Regions from separate parts of the Bradyrhizobium sp. McL0616 genome, predicted to be linked through region 2. Evidence: predicted binding sites of a transcription regulator. Region 2 holds the regulator's gene; each other region holds the start of a gene.
The links. Region 2 encodes LexA, which represses DNA repair genes until DNA is damaged. Its sites were predicted from a motif close to TGTTCNNNNTGTGTTCNG; they were not measured.
Positions count from the first base shown of each region.

Region 1: ACPPVR_RS33270 (PA0069 family radical SAM protein) is a predicted target of LexA. The motif match lies at 1,732-1,749, and genes of this name have one in related genera.
Region 3: ACPPVR_RS29805 (ImuA family protein) is a predicted target of LexA. The motif match lies at 1,531-1,548, and genes of this name have one in related genera.
Region 4: ACPPVR_RS32830 (DUF3072 domain-containing protein) is a predicted target of LexA. The motif match lies at 796-813, and genes of this name have one in related genera.

Region 1 covers NZ_CP188255.1:6,918,452-6,921,514, reverse strand. The annotation lists gene ACPPVR_RS33275 (phosphoketolase family protein) at 1-1,548, opposite strand, end outside; gene ACPPVR_RS33270 (PA0069 family radical SAM protein) at 1,771-2,934, shown strand; gene ACPPVR_RS33265 (VOC family protein) at 2,961-3,063, shown strand, end outside.
Region 2 covers NZ_CP188255.1:4,251,679-4,254,741, reverse strand. The annotation lists gene ACPPVR_RS20675 (autotransporter outer membrane beta-barrel domain-containing protein) at 1-349, opposite strand, end outside; gene lexA (transcriptional repressor LexA) at 724-1,419, shown strand; gene ACPPVR_RS20665 (hypothetical protein) at 1,606-1,809, shown strand; gene ACPPVR_RS20660 (hypothetical protein) at 2,002-2,436, shown strand; gene ACPPVR_RS20655 (GAF domain-containing protein) at 2,660-3,063, shown strand, end outside.
Region 3 covers NZ_CP188255.1:6,154,225-6,157,287, forward strand. The annotation lists gene ACPPVR_RS29800 (Y-family DNA polymerase) at 1-781, opposite strand, end outside; gene ACPPVR_RS29805 (ImuA family protein) at 681-1,466, opposite strand; gene ACPPVR_RS29810 (putative DNA modification/repair radical SAM protein) at 1,629-2,864, shown strand; gene ACPPVR_RS29815 (UdgX family uracil-DNA binding protein) at 2,864-3,063, shown strand, end outside.
Region 4 covers NZ_CP188255.1:6,829,861-6,832,923, forward strand. The annotation lists gene ACPPVR_RS32815 (hypothetical protein) at 1-104, opposite strand, end outside; gene ACPPVR_RS32820 (hypothetical protein) at 103-432, shown strand; gene ACPPVR_RS32825 (hypothetical protein) at 513-734, opposite strand; gene ACPPVR_RS32830 (DUF3072 domain-containing protein) at 850-1,044, shown strand; gene ACPPVR_RS32835 (DUF6496 domain-containing protein) at 1,118-1,393, shown strand; gene ACPPVR_RS32840 (hypothetical protein) at 1,406-1,768, opposite strand; gene ACPPVR_RS32845 (Do family serine endopeptidase) at 2,039-3,063, opposite strand, start outside.

The sequences.
Region 1 (3,063 bases), 2.7 Mb from region 2:
CCGCCGCCACGGCAAATGCCGCGTCACCTTGAGCCATTTGGCGTGCTGGTTGAACATGGAATCCACGATGTGGATGAAGGCCTCGTAGCAGGAGAACAAGCCGTGACGGCCAGTGAGCAGATATCCTTCGAGCCAGCCCTGGCAGAGATGCTCGCTCAGCACCTCCATGACGCGGCCGTCCCGGGCGAGATGGACGTCGTAAGGTTCGGTCGGTTCCATCCAGACGCGTTCGGTTGCCTCGAACACCGCATCGAGCCGGTTTGACGCGGTCTCGTCCGGACCCACGATGCGGAAGTTGCGCGCGTCTGCATTGAGACGGATGACGTCGCGCAAAAATTTGCCGAGCTCGCGCGTCGCTTCCCCGGTGACGCCGCCGGGCTGCGGCACGTCCACGGCGAAGCTGCGAAAGTCCGGCAACTTCAGCTCCTTCTTCAACAGCCCGCCATTGGCATGCGGGTTGGCGCCCATGCGGCGGCTGCCTTCGGGGGCCATTGCCCTTAGCTCGGGGATGAGCGCGCCGTCCGCACCAAACAGCTTTTCGGGCTCGTAGCTGCGCATCCAGTCCTCGAGAATTTTCAGGTGCGCCGGATTTTCGCGGCAGCTCGCGACGGGAACCTGATGCGCGCGCCAAAAACCTTCGACCTTCTTGCCGTCGACTTCCTTCGGGCCGGTCCAGCCCTTGGGGCTGCGCAGCACGATCATCGGCCAGCGCGGACGCTCGACCGTCTTTCGTCCGTCGCGCGCATGCTGCTGGATCGAGCGGATGCTGGCGAGCGCGACATCGAGCGCATCCGCCATGGTCCGGTGCATCAATTCGGGATCGTCGCCCTCGACGAACAGCGGCTCGTGGCCAAGCCCGCGGAACAGGTTTCGGATCTCCTCGTCGGGCATCCGTCCGAGCACGGTCGGGTTGGCGATCTTGTAGCCGTTGAGATGCAGGATCGGCAGCACTGCGCCGTCATGCGCGGGATTGAGGAACTTGTTCGAGTGCCAGGACGCCGCCAGCGGCCCGGTCTCCGCCTCGCCGTCACCGACGACGCAGGCGACGATCAAATCGGGATTGTCGAGCGCCGCGCCATAGGCGTGCACCAGCGCGTAGCCGAGCTCGCCGCCCTCGTGGATCGAGCCCGGTGTCTCCGGCGCGGCGTGGCTCGGGATGCCACCGGGGAAGGAGAACTGCCTGAACAATTTGCGCAATCCGTCCGCATCGCGCCCGATGGTCGGATAGATCTCGCTGTAGCTGCCCTCCAGATAGGTGTTGGCGACCATGCCGGGGCCGCCATGGCCGGGACCGCAGACATAGATCATGTCAAGGTCCAGCGCGCGGATGACGCGATTGAGGTGGGCGTAGACGAAGTTCAGCCCGGGCGTCGTGCCCCAATGGCCGAGCAGGCGCGGCTTGATGTGCTCGGGCCGCAAGGGCTCGCGCAGCAGCGGGTTGTCCAGAAGATAGATCTGCCCGACGGACAGATAGTTGGCGGCGCGCCAGTAGCGATCGAGGAGATCGAGTTCGCTGTGCGCGACGGCCGATTGTTGTTGATTTGTCATGTTCCTGCCGACCTTCACCAAGGATCGTCACCAACTGTGTTCCGGGACGATCGATCCCAAAATTGATCCTGCTCGGGATCAAACGGGATCGCGGCGCGTGCGGTGTTGCGTGAGGTCAAGGCCGGGCGCGCGAAGTTTGGGCAGCGCTACTGTGCATGGGGTTGTTTTCGAGTTTTTTATTCTTGTTCTTGATTTGTTCCGATCGCATGCTATCTTGGCTTCATGAGTCCAGCATCCTCTCATGCTCTCAAGCACCCGCCGGTCACGGCGCCCTCCGAGCCGGCGGGTGCGCCTTCTGATTTCCCCGAACTGGCTGTCGCCATCGACAAACAGCGCAGGCGAGGGCGGGGCGCGCAATCCAACGCCAGCGGCCGCTTTGAGGCCGAGGCGCGCGTCGCCTTCGACGACGGCTGGCAGAGCCTTGAGGAACTGCCGGCCTTCAAGACTACGGTCGGCGTCGACACCTCGCGCAAGGTGATCACCCGCAACGATTCCCCCGATATCGGCTTCGACCGCTCGATCAATCCCTATCGCGGCTGCGAGCACGGCTGCGTCTACTGCTTCGCGCGGCCGACGCATGCCTATCTCGGCCTGTCGCCGGGGCTCGACTTCGAGTCAAAGCTGTTCGTCAAGCCCGACGCGCCAGCGCTGCTCGAGAAGGAACTCGCAGCTTCAGGCTACGAGCCGCGGATGATCGCAATCGGCACCAACACCGATCCCTATCAGCCGATCGAGCGCGAGCGCAAAATCATGCGCGGCATTCTGGAGGTGCTGGAGCGCGCCGGCCATCCCGTCGGCATCGTCACCAAGTCTGCCCTGGTCACCCGCGACATCGACATCCTCGCGCGGATGGCCAAGCGCAATCTCGCCAAGGTCGGGATCTCCGTGACGTCGCTCGATCCAAAGCTGGCGCGCACCATGGAGCCGCGAGCGTCGACGCCGCCGAAGCGGCTGGAGGCACTTAAGCAACTGTCGGACGCCGGCATTCCGACCACCGTGATGGTGGCGCCCGTGATTCCCGCGCTGAACGATTCCGAGATCGAGCGCATTCTGGATGCGGCGGCCCATGCCGGCGTCAAGGAGGCCTCCTATGTGCTGCTGCGGCTGCCGCTGGAGGTGCGCGATCTCTTCCGCGAATGGCTGATGGCGAACTATCCGGACCGCTATCGCCACGTCTTCACGCTGATCCGCGACATGCGCGGCGGCCGCGATTACGACGCGAAATGGGACGAGCGCATGAAGGGCACCGGCCCGATGGCCTGGACCATCGGCCGCCGCTTCGAGATCGCCTGCGACAGGCTCGGGCTCAACAAGCGGCGCGCAAAGCTGACGACGGATCACTTTGCCAGGCCGAAGCGGAACGGCGATCAGCTCAGTCTGTTTTGAGGCGTGGACGAACGAGGTGTTGTGTCATGAGTAAGGAATTGCCTCCGCCGGTGCCGCGGCTCACGGTGATCACGCTTGGCGTGAACGACATCCGAGCCAGCATCGCTTTCTATGACGCTCTCGGTTTCT
Region 2 (3,063 bases):
GCCCGGTCGTGACCGTACCGGCGTTGGTGAAATTGATCCCGCCACTGGCTTTGGTCGTCACGAGATCAAGGCCAAAGCCATCGATCGTAACGCCGCTGCCGACTTGCCCGATCAGGTCGGCGTTGAACGACTGAATCCGGGCGACCGTGGCGATGCCCGTACTGTTGTTGGTTGTGTTCGTCGTCGTGGTATCAGCCGCGCAGGTCACCGAGACCGGATCGGTGCCCGACGTCGCACAAGCAGCCAAGGCTGGCGCGGTCGCAAGGATACTGGCGACGAACAGCACAGCCGATCCCGCCGCCGCGAGCAACACCGCCGGCTGCCGCGCGCAGAGACATTCCCCGATCATCAGCCCCACCCGCGGCTACAACTCGCCGCGCCCGCCCGTTTGTTCGATTCGATTTCAGGGCCGCTCATCTTAGGAGCCGAGCGAATCATCACAATGCGCAAAGCATCCAAAACCGTCGCGCGTCGGGCGCAAACTTATCGCTTGTGCCTGATCGGCAACAAACCGTCGAACGAGCACAATAACCAGGCGCATTCCCTGCATCGGCGATTTACGCGAACCGGCGAACGTCGTCATGTTCACGGTAAATTAAGGGGTTGCGGAACACATATCGAACATATAGTGTCCGTTCATGATTTGTTTCGAGCATGTAGCGGCTTATTGCTGAATTCAGCGTCTCGGAATCGAACGACATCAACCGGGGGATTTTGGTCGAGATGTTAACGCGCAAACAATACGAGCTTCTGCGGTTCATCAGCGAACGTCTAAAGGAAAGCGGCGTGCCGCCCTCCTTCGACGAGATGAAGGACGCGCTCGATCTGCGCTCGAAATCGGGCATCCATCGCCTGATCACCGCGCTCGAGGAACGCGGCTTCATCCGGCGCCTGCCCAATCGCGCCCGCGCCATCGAGGTGATCAAGCTGCCCGAGCTCCAGGCCGCCGCCGGCAGCCGCCGCGGCTTTACGCCCAGCGTCATCGAGGGCAATCTCGGCAAGGTCCGCTCCAGCGCGTCCGCGGACGAAGGCGAGCGCCCTGTTGCGGTGCCGGTGATGGGCCGGATCGCGGCCGGCACGCCGATCGAGGCGTTGCAGACCCGCAGCCACACCATCAGCGTACCGCCGGACATGCTCGGCTCGGGCGAACACTACGCGCTCGAAGTGCGCGGCGATTCCATGGTCGAGGCCGGCATCCTCGACGGCGACATGGCCCTGATCCAGCGCAACGAGAGCGCCGACACCGGCGATATCGTGGTGGCCCTGATCGACGACGAGGAAGCAACGCTCAAGCGCTTCCGCCGCCGTGGCGCCTCGATCGCGCTCGAGCCCGCCAACGCCTCCTATGAGGTCCGCATCCTGCCGCCCAACCGGGTGAAGATTCAGGGCAAGCTGATCGGGCTGTACCGAAAGTACTGAGTCTTCTGCGCGCCGCCGATTGGCGACCGCGCGCTAACGATTGGAGCGGACGATTGTCCGCTCCGGCTGGATAGTCCTTCTGGTTTTGCACAGATTATCCGGCCACCCCTCCCGCGCTAGATCTTCGGTACGCCGCAAAGAAGCACGCATTGCTTCGCAGGCCTTTGAGAGACCGAGGAGACAAATGTGCGCAAGATCATTCTGAGCACAGTCACGATGGCGCTGATCGCAGCATCAGCGTCGCAAGCCTTCGCCGCGCAGTCGCAGTACCACGTCCGCAAGGCAGCGCAGGCAACCACCGGCGAGCAATTCCGCAATGCCCGCAACGCGGTCGAGCCGGCGCAGCCAGCCTGGCAATATTCGGGTTGGTCGGCACCTGCCGGCCGCTAACGTCGAAGCTCCCAGAATGCACGAAGGCGGGATTTGTTCCTCGCGCATTTGAAAAAAATATTGTGATGGCAGCCTACGGACCCAAGCCGCAGATTTGCCCACAACCCAGCAGACGTTTGCAGGCTTCCACTCTGATAGGGGCCTGTGCCTCAGAAGAGGCGCGGGTTGCTATCTCGAATGAGGAGCACCCTGATGTGTGACTACAGCCTGCACGCCGTCGCGACGCGCCCCGCAGAAGTCGGCGAGACGATCGTCACGACAACCTTCCGCGGTACCTCGACGCGCGGCTTTGCCTCCGAAGCCGACATGTCCGTCGCGGTCTGCCTGCTGCCGGGAACGGAGCTCGCCTTCGCCGACAGTGTCCGCTACGACAATCGCTGGATCTGGACGCGCACCATCAACTCGCGCGTCGGCAAGTTCGGCAAGATCGATCCGCACATTCCCGATCGCCATCATGACGCGATCGAATTCCCCGATGGCAAATACGTGTTGGTGACACAGCTCGTCGAAGGCCAGCGTGCGACCGTGCTGCAATTGCCGGTGACCCAACAAGTCGGCGAGCGCGAGCACAAGCCGCAGATCGTCGCCGACAGGCAGCCGACCATCACCCGCCTGCCGATTGGTTGACACCGCCATCCCCGGCCGCCAGGTCGGAGCCAGGATTGAAATGTCCATCGCCGGCCGCGGCCGGCGGTATGGAGTTGCTTGCACCTCGCATCCGACCGAGAGAGATCAGCCCACCGCACCTGCACGTCGCACGAAGTTTGCGCTGCCCTGCCTGAATTTTGAACGTCCGTTCCGCAAGCAAATGGCCGATGCTGTTTCCGACTTGAGGCGGCGGACACGTTCGATGAAAACCTTCCTTCGCGTCGTTGAACTCTGGGTGCCTGACCGGACCCGCATGCGGCTGGAGTTTGGCGGCGGCCTTTACAGCGAGGGCCTGTCCGCCTTCAAGGCCGTGAGCGAAGATCTGCGCTTCGGATATGACGAGGGGCTTCCCGGCAAGGCCTGGGCGAGCCGCCATCCCGTGATCCTCACCGAATTCGCCAACTCCTATTTCAAGCGCACCGACCAGGCCGTCGAGGCCGGCCTCACCTGCGGTGTGGCGGTGCCGGTGTTTGCCGGCGAATTCCTGCAAGCCGTCATGGTGCTGTTCTGCGGCGACGACGACGCCCATGTCGGCGCGGTCGAGCTATGGCATAACGACCTCGATGTCTCGCACGAGATGGGGCTGGTCGACGGCTATTATGGCAG
Region 3 (3,063 bases), 1.9 Mb from region 2:
CGGTTGCGATCGGCTCAGCAAAGCGCTTTTCAACGATATAGTCGGGCAGCGGCTTGCGCGGGCTGATCGGGGCATCGCCCTGCCCCAGTGCATGCGCGAGCAGCGTCGAGAACCTCGCGCCGAACCGCGCCGTGATCTCATGTGGCGCGCGCGAAGCGACATCGCCGATGGTTTTCAGGCCGGCACGGCGCAGGCCGGTGGTGATCGCCTCATCCGCGCCGAGCGCGGACACTGGAAACCGGTTGATCGCCGCCGCCTCTCCGCCATCGGCGACGATGCTGCCGGAGTCCTGCCGCGTCAGCGTGCGCGCGCAAACCGAGGTGCCGGCGATCGCCGCGCTGACGGCAAAACCCTGACGCGCGAGCGCACGAACGAGGGTCTGCAACAGAGCGGCTTCGCCGCCGAACAGATGCGCACAGCCGGTAATATCAAGGAATAGCCCGTGTGGCGCATCGAGCGCCACCAGCGGTGTGAAGCGGTCGCACCAGTCGGCGATGTCGCTAAGCGTCTTCGCATCGGCCACGACATCGGCGTCGAACACTCTCAGGTCCGGGCACATCGCCCTGGCATTGGCCAGAGGTTGACCGATATGCAGCCCCAAACGCGACGCCGCATCGTCGAGCGCATGGATCACCAGCGCGTTGTTGTCCTTGATGACGACGATGCTGGGCTCGGAATTATTACCCAGCCCGCCGTTGAAGAACCGCTGGATCCGATCGATAGGCAGGCGCGGCAGCCACAGGCTGAGGATACGCCGACGGCTCACTGAACTGGCACTCATCACATTTCCATTCCATGATCCACCGGCCGGACGGGCCATGACGATTGCGCAAGAGTTCGGCATCGAAGCGCGGCGCGCCCCAGGCACTCCACATCGCCCCCGGCGGGGAATGCGCCGCGCGCAGCATCCATCGCGTCTCCGCGGTCGACGGCAGCGGCTGCGCGGCCATCCGCAGCAGCAAACCCGTTGCGCCGGACGACTGCGCGGCCAATGTCAGCTTGCGGCTCGCCACGAGATCGAACTGCCTGGTCTCGCCCCAGAGCTCGAGCACCACCGCGCCAAGCGCATCGCAGGCGAGCGCATCGGCCGAGGTGCGCAGCGCGCTCTCGACATCGGCAGCGCGCACCATCACTACGCGACGCGGATCGAGGCCGAGTTCGGCGAGCCCGCTCATCGACAGCGCGCCGGTCTCCAGTTCAGAAAAATCCTGTCTCACCCACAAAAGCGGTTTGCGCGTTGTCACACGCCCCGCAAGTCCGGCGACAAAGCCCGTCGCGGCCGCGCCCTGAGACCCAGCGCAAAACACCTCGTGGATTGCCGCGCGCGCGAGCCCGCCCTTCAGCGCGTTGTCGACCTCGTTGTGGCCGAGCACGACGCGATCGCGCTGATGCACGACCTCCGCCGTCTCGATGCGCTCGATCTGGCCGCGCAAGGTCGCAAGCGCGCTTCCACGTGCGCCGCTCATGGTCGCCGCTCCTTCTCGGGATGGATGCCGTGGCTCTCAAAAAGAAACCAACGGCTGGCTCATTTGTTCATGATATGTTCTAGTATAAAGCTAACGGCGACCCGAGAGTCAATCGAATTGGCGCTCAGTCGGATTCGTGAGCTGAATCAAAGGGATTCCAAGATGGACGTGCAACGCAAGCTGGAGATTCTGGCGGACGCCGCCAAGTACGACGCGTCCTGTGCCTCCAGCGGCACCGAAAGGCGGGATTCCAGCGACGGCAAGGGCATGGGCTCGACCGCGCCGGGCATGGGCATCTGTCATTCCTATGCGCCGGACGGACGCTGCATCTCGCTGCTCAAGGTGCTGCTGACCAACGCCTGCAATTACGATTGCCTCTATTGCGTCAACCGCGCTTCCTCCAACGTGCCGCGCGCCCGCTTCACCATCGACGAGGTGGTCAAGCTCACGCTCGACTTCTACCGGCGCAACTACATCGAGGGACTGTTTCTCTCCTCCGGCATCATCCGCAGTCCTGATTACACCATGGAGCAGGTGGTCGGCGTCGCGCGAAAACTGCGCGAGGAGCATCACTTCCGCGGCTACATCCATCTCAAGACCATTCCCGAGGCCGACGACGCGCTGATCACGGAGGCCGGCAAATATGCCGATCGTCTCTCCATCAACATCGAGATGCCGGAGGAGACGAGCCTGCAGCAATTCGCGCCCGAGAAGGACGTACGCGCGATCCGCCGCACCATGGGCCGGCTGCGGCTGAAGCTGGACGAGGCCGAGGAAAGCCGCACAACGAGAACGAAGGCAAAGCCGCAACGCTTCGCACCCGCCGGCCAAAGCACGCAGATGATCGTCGGCGCTGATGCGGCCTCCGACCACACCATTCTCCACACCAGCGCCAATCTCTACGGCTCATACCGGCTGAGGCGCGTCTACTACTCCGCCTTCAGCCCGATCCCCGACGCCAGCCGCGCGTTGCCCCTGCGCGCGCCGCCGCTGCTGCGCGAGCACCGGCTCTACCAGGCCGACTGGCTGATGCGGTTCTACGGCTTCGACGTCGGCGAGATCGTCGACGACAGCGCGATGCTGCCGCTCGACATCGATCCCAAACTCGCCTGGGCGCTGCGCCACCGCGACCGCTTCCCGCTCGACATCAACCGCGCCAGCCGCGAGGAGCTGTTGCGCGTGCCGGGCTTCGGCACCAAGGCGGTCGAGCGCATCATCGCGACGCGGCGCACCACCACGATCCGCGTCGCCGATCTCGCGCGGCTGCATGTGCCCCGGAAAAAGGCGCTGCCGTTCATCGTCCTCAGCGATCACCACCCTTCGCCGCATCGTCTCGATGCTGCCGGACTCGCCGAGCGATTCAAGCCGAAGGCAACGCAATTGGGGTTTGGCTTCTGATGCAGTTCATCACCCTCGACAACGAAACCGATTTCAACGGCTGGCGCAAAGCAGCACGTTCGCTCGTGCTTCATCATGTGAGGCCTGCCGATGTCACCTGGGCCGTGCAGGGCGGCGAAGCGGAGTTGTTCGCGCCGCCTTCGCCGTCTCCGCTACCGGAGGGCGGGGATGGCACATTCAACGTTCCCGCAACATTCGT
Region 4 (3,063 bases), 2.6 Mb from region 2:
AGAAAGACCACCTTACCCATCTCGAATGTTCCCGTGTTGATGGCGCTCATCCTCGCAAGGCGGGCATGAACGCCGGATGAAGCGGCCAATGACAATTCCTTCATGCGGGATGGAACCCGCGATCACCCCGCGCGTTTGTATGCCAGATCGAGCGGCAGTTCCATGCGCGCAAAAAAGTCGCCGAAAAAATCGCCAGGCCTGATCTCTCCCGCGGGAGTCATCAAGCTGATGACGCATGCGCTGATGGGCGCCGCGCTTGGTCTAGCTCTCACACTGGCTCTGGTCTTGGCTAATCCTGCGGTCGCAGAATTGCTGAACCATGGCGGAAGCGCGGCCGTCTTCGTCTTTGTCGCCACGCTGGTGACGACGTTTGCAATCGGTGCAGCACTGACGGGTGTCGTGTTCATCCTCAATGAGGACAAGGAGTCTTGAAGCGTGCGTGACGTGCGTGCGACGCTTTATTCGGATTCACTCAGTCTCGCGACAACGCGCTCGCGCGTCGTCGAAATGTCTTAACGGCGCGCGGCCACGCGAACCGGCTTGCTCTCGATCGTCGCTGAGCGAAGACGCACCCGGTTGCGGATGTCGGGCAAAACCTCGCCGCCGCCGGCCGCCTTCCATTCGCTGATCAGCAGTTTGATTTTCCGGCGCAGATCCATCTGCGCCAGGGCGTGCTCGGTGCATTCGCGATCGCGGTTGACGAGGTCGCGCACGGACGCCTCGATACCCGCCATCTCCAGCCTCAAGACACTGATTTTACGTCGAATTTCATTAATTCTGTTGTCCATGGCTTGTTAGAACAAAATAAGAACATATAGTCAAGTCGCGAATTCAGTTTGGAGCGTGGACATGCAGGTTCAGGGTAAATACGACGCCAAGGTTTTTCTCATGGAGCAGATGAGCCGGACGCAGGGATTGAGGCTGAAGCGGCTGAGCGAAGAGGCCTACCAACCCGCGCAATACGATCGGGGGCTGACCTCGGCTGAAGCCGCGCGCCGCATCCAGGTGCTCGAAGCGGAGATCGAGCTGGCGAATTCGTTCTGAGCGCGCGGCCCGCGCATTTGGAACGTTGCGTAACCGATGCGGTTCTCTCTCCCCGGGCCAAGGGAGAGACTTGATGGCACGAAAGGCAAAGAAGCGTCGCTATTCGCGCAGCGCCGGCAGCGATGTCGAGCGCGAGATGCGGCGTTACAAGAAGGGTACCGCGAAGAGCGGACCTGGCGGTCGCGGCGGACGCGTGAAGAGTCGCAAACAGGCGATCGCGATCGGCCTGTCCGAAGCGCGCAAGAAGGGCAAGAAGGTCCCGAAGCGGACGACGGCCAAGAAGGCGACAAAGAAGGCGACAAAGAAAACGGCCAAGAAAAAGTCGAAGCGCAAATCCGCCAAGCGGTAAGACTCACTGGTCTCAGATCATGCTGCCCGGCATGAAGCAGCGGATCGAAATGCCGAAGGCCGTCTTGACCGGCCAGACCATGGTGCGGCCAGCGCGGTTCGGCTCGGTGATGACGGCGTCATCCGGTACATCCACCCATTGTTCGTCAAGGCGCACCCGGTAGTGCCCGTTGTGAGATTCCCAATCGGGATCGGCCACGGCAACGCCATCGGCATCCGAGCAGCACGGGCCGAGATGGCTGCGCAGGCTGTCGAACCAGGGTTTGAGCGGCGAATCGGCGTAGCGGCCGTCGTCGCGCCCCATGGCGCTTCCGGTCCACAGCACCAGCGGCGCCACGAACAGCGCACGCCTCAGCGAGAGCTTCAATCGATCCATATCGGCACCGATCAAAAGCGAACCACCGGCGGGTTCCAGGAAGCAGCCGGACGTCCGAAGTTCCACGCTTGCAAATCACCTCGGCGTTGTCACGCCAAAGCACAACACGCGAATCCAAAGTCTGACGAGCGAACGCGGCTTTTTCGGACGAACCCCGTCATCATTGCTGCCGTTAACGAGAATGTTATCGGTGCCTGTGGGTATCTGGCAAACAGGTACGAAAAAGGCGGCCCGCAGGCCGCCTTTTGAATTTGCCTGGGTACGCTGGGCTTAGGCCAGTGGCACCGCGACGAACCGGGTCGCCTCCGCGCTCTTCACCTGCAACAGCACGCTGTTCTTGCCGGACGATTTGGCCTGCGCCAGCTCGGAGCGGACGTCGCCGACATTGGCGACGGGCTTGCCGCCGACATTGAGGATGACGTCGCCGGTCTGGATGCCGCGCTGCGCTGCCGGCCCCTGCGGATCGACCTCGGTGACGACGACGCCCTTCTGGCCGGCGCCCTGCACGTCACCCGCCGGGGCCAGGCTGAGACCAAGGCGCGGCGTACCGGCGCCTTGCTGAGCCTTGCCGTCATCGCCCTTGCCTTGCGCCTGCCGCTCATTCGGCAACTCGCCGAGTGCGAGCGTCACAGTCTTGCTCTCGCCCTTGTGGAAGACATCGAGCTTCACGGACGTGCCCGGTGCCAACGTGGCAATGGTACGGGCGAGATCGCGGGAGTCCTTGATGGCGGTGCCGTTGACGGCGGTGATGACGTCGCTGGCCTCGATGCCGGCCTTTGCCGCCGGGCTGCCGTCCTGCGGATTGTCGACGATCGCGCCGCGCGCCTCCTTGAGGCCGAGGCTATCGGCGATATCCGATGTCACCGGCTGCACCTGCACGCCAAGCCAGCCTCGGGTCACCGCGCCCTTGTCCTTCAACTGCGCGATGACGAGTTTCGCGGTCGAGGCCGGGATGTCGAAGCCGATGCCGACCGAACCGCCGGAGGGCGAGAAGATCGCGGTGTTCACCCCGATCACGTTGCCGTTCATGTCGAAGGCCGGACCGCCGGAATTGCCCTTGTTGATGGGCGCGTCGATCTGGATGAAGTCGTCATAGGGGCCGTTGCCGATGTCGCGGCCGCTGGCCGAGACAATGCCCGCGGTCACGGTGCCGCCGAGGCCGAAGGGATTGCCGACCGCAACCACCCAGTCGCCGATGCGCGCCTTCTGGTCGGCGAATTTGACGAACGGGAGGTCCTTCTTGCCTTCGACCTTGATCAGCGCGAGATCGGTCTTCGGATCAGTGCCGACCACCT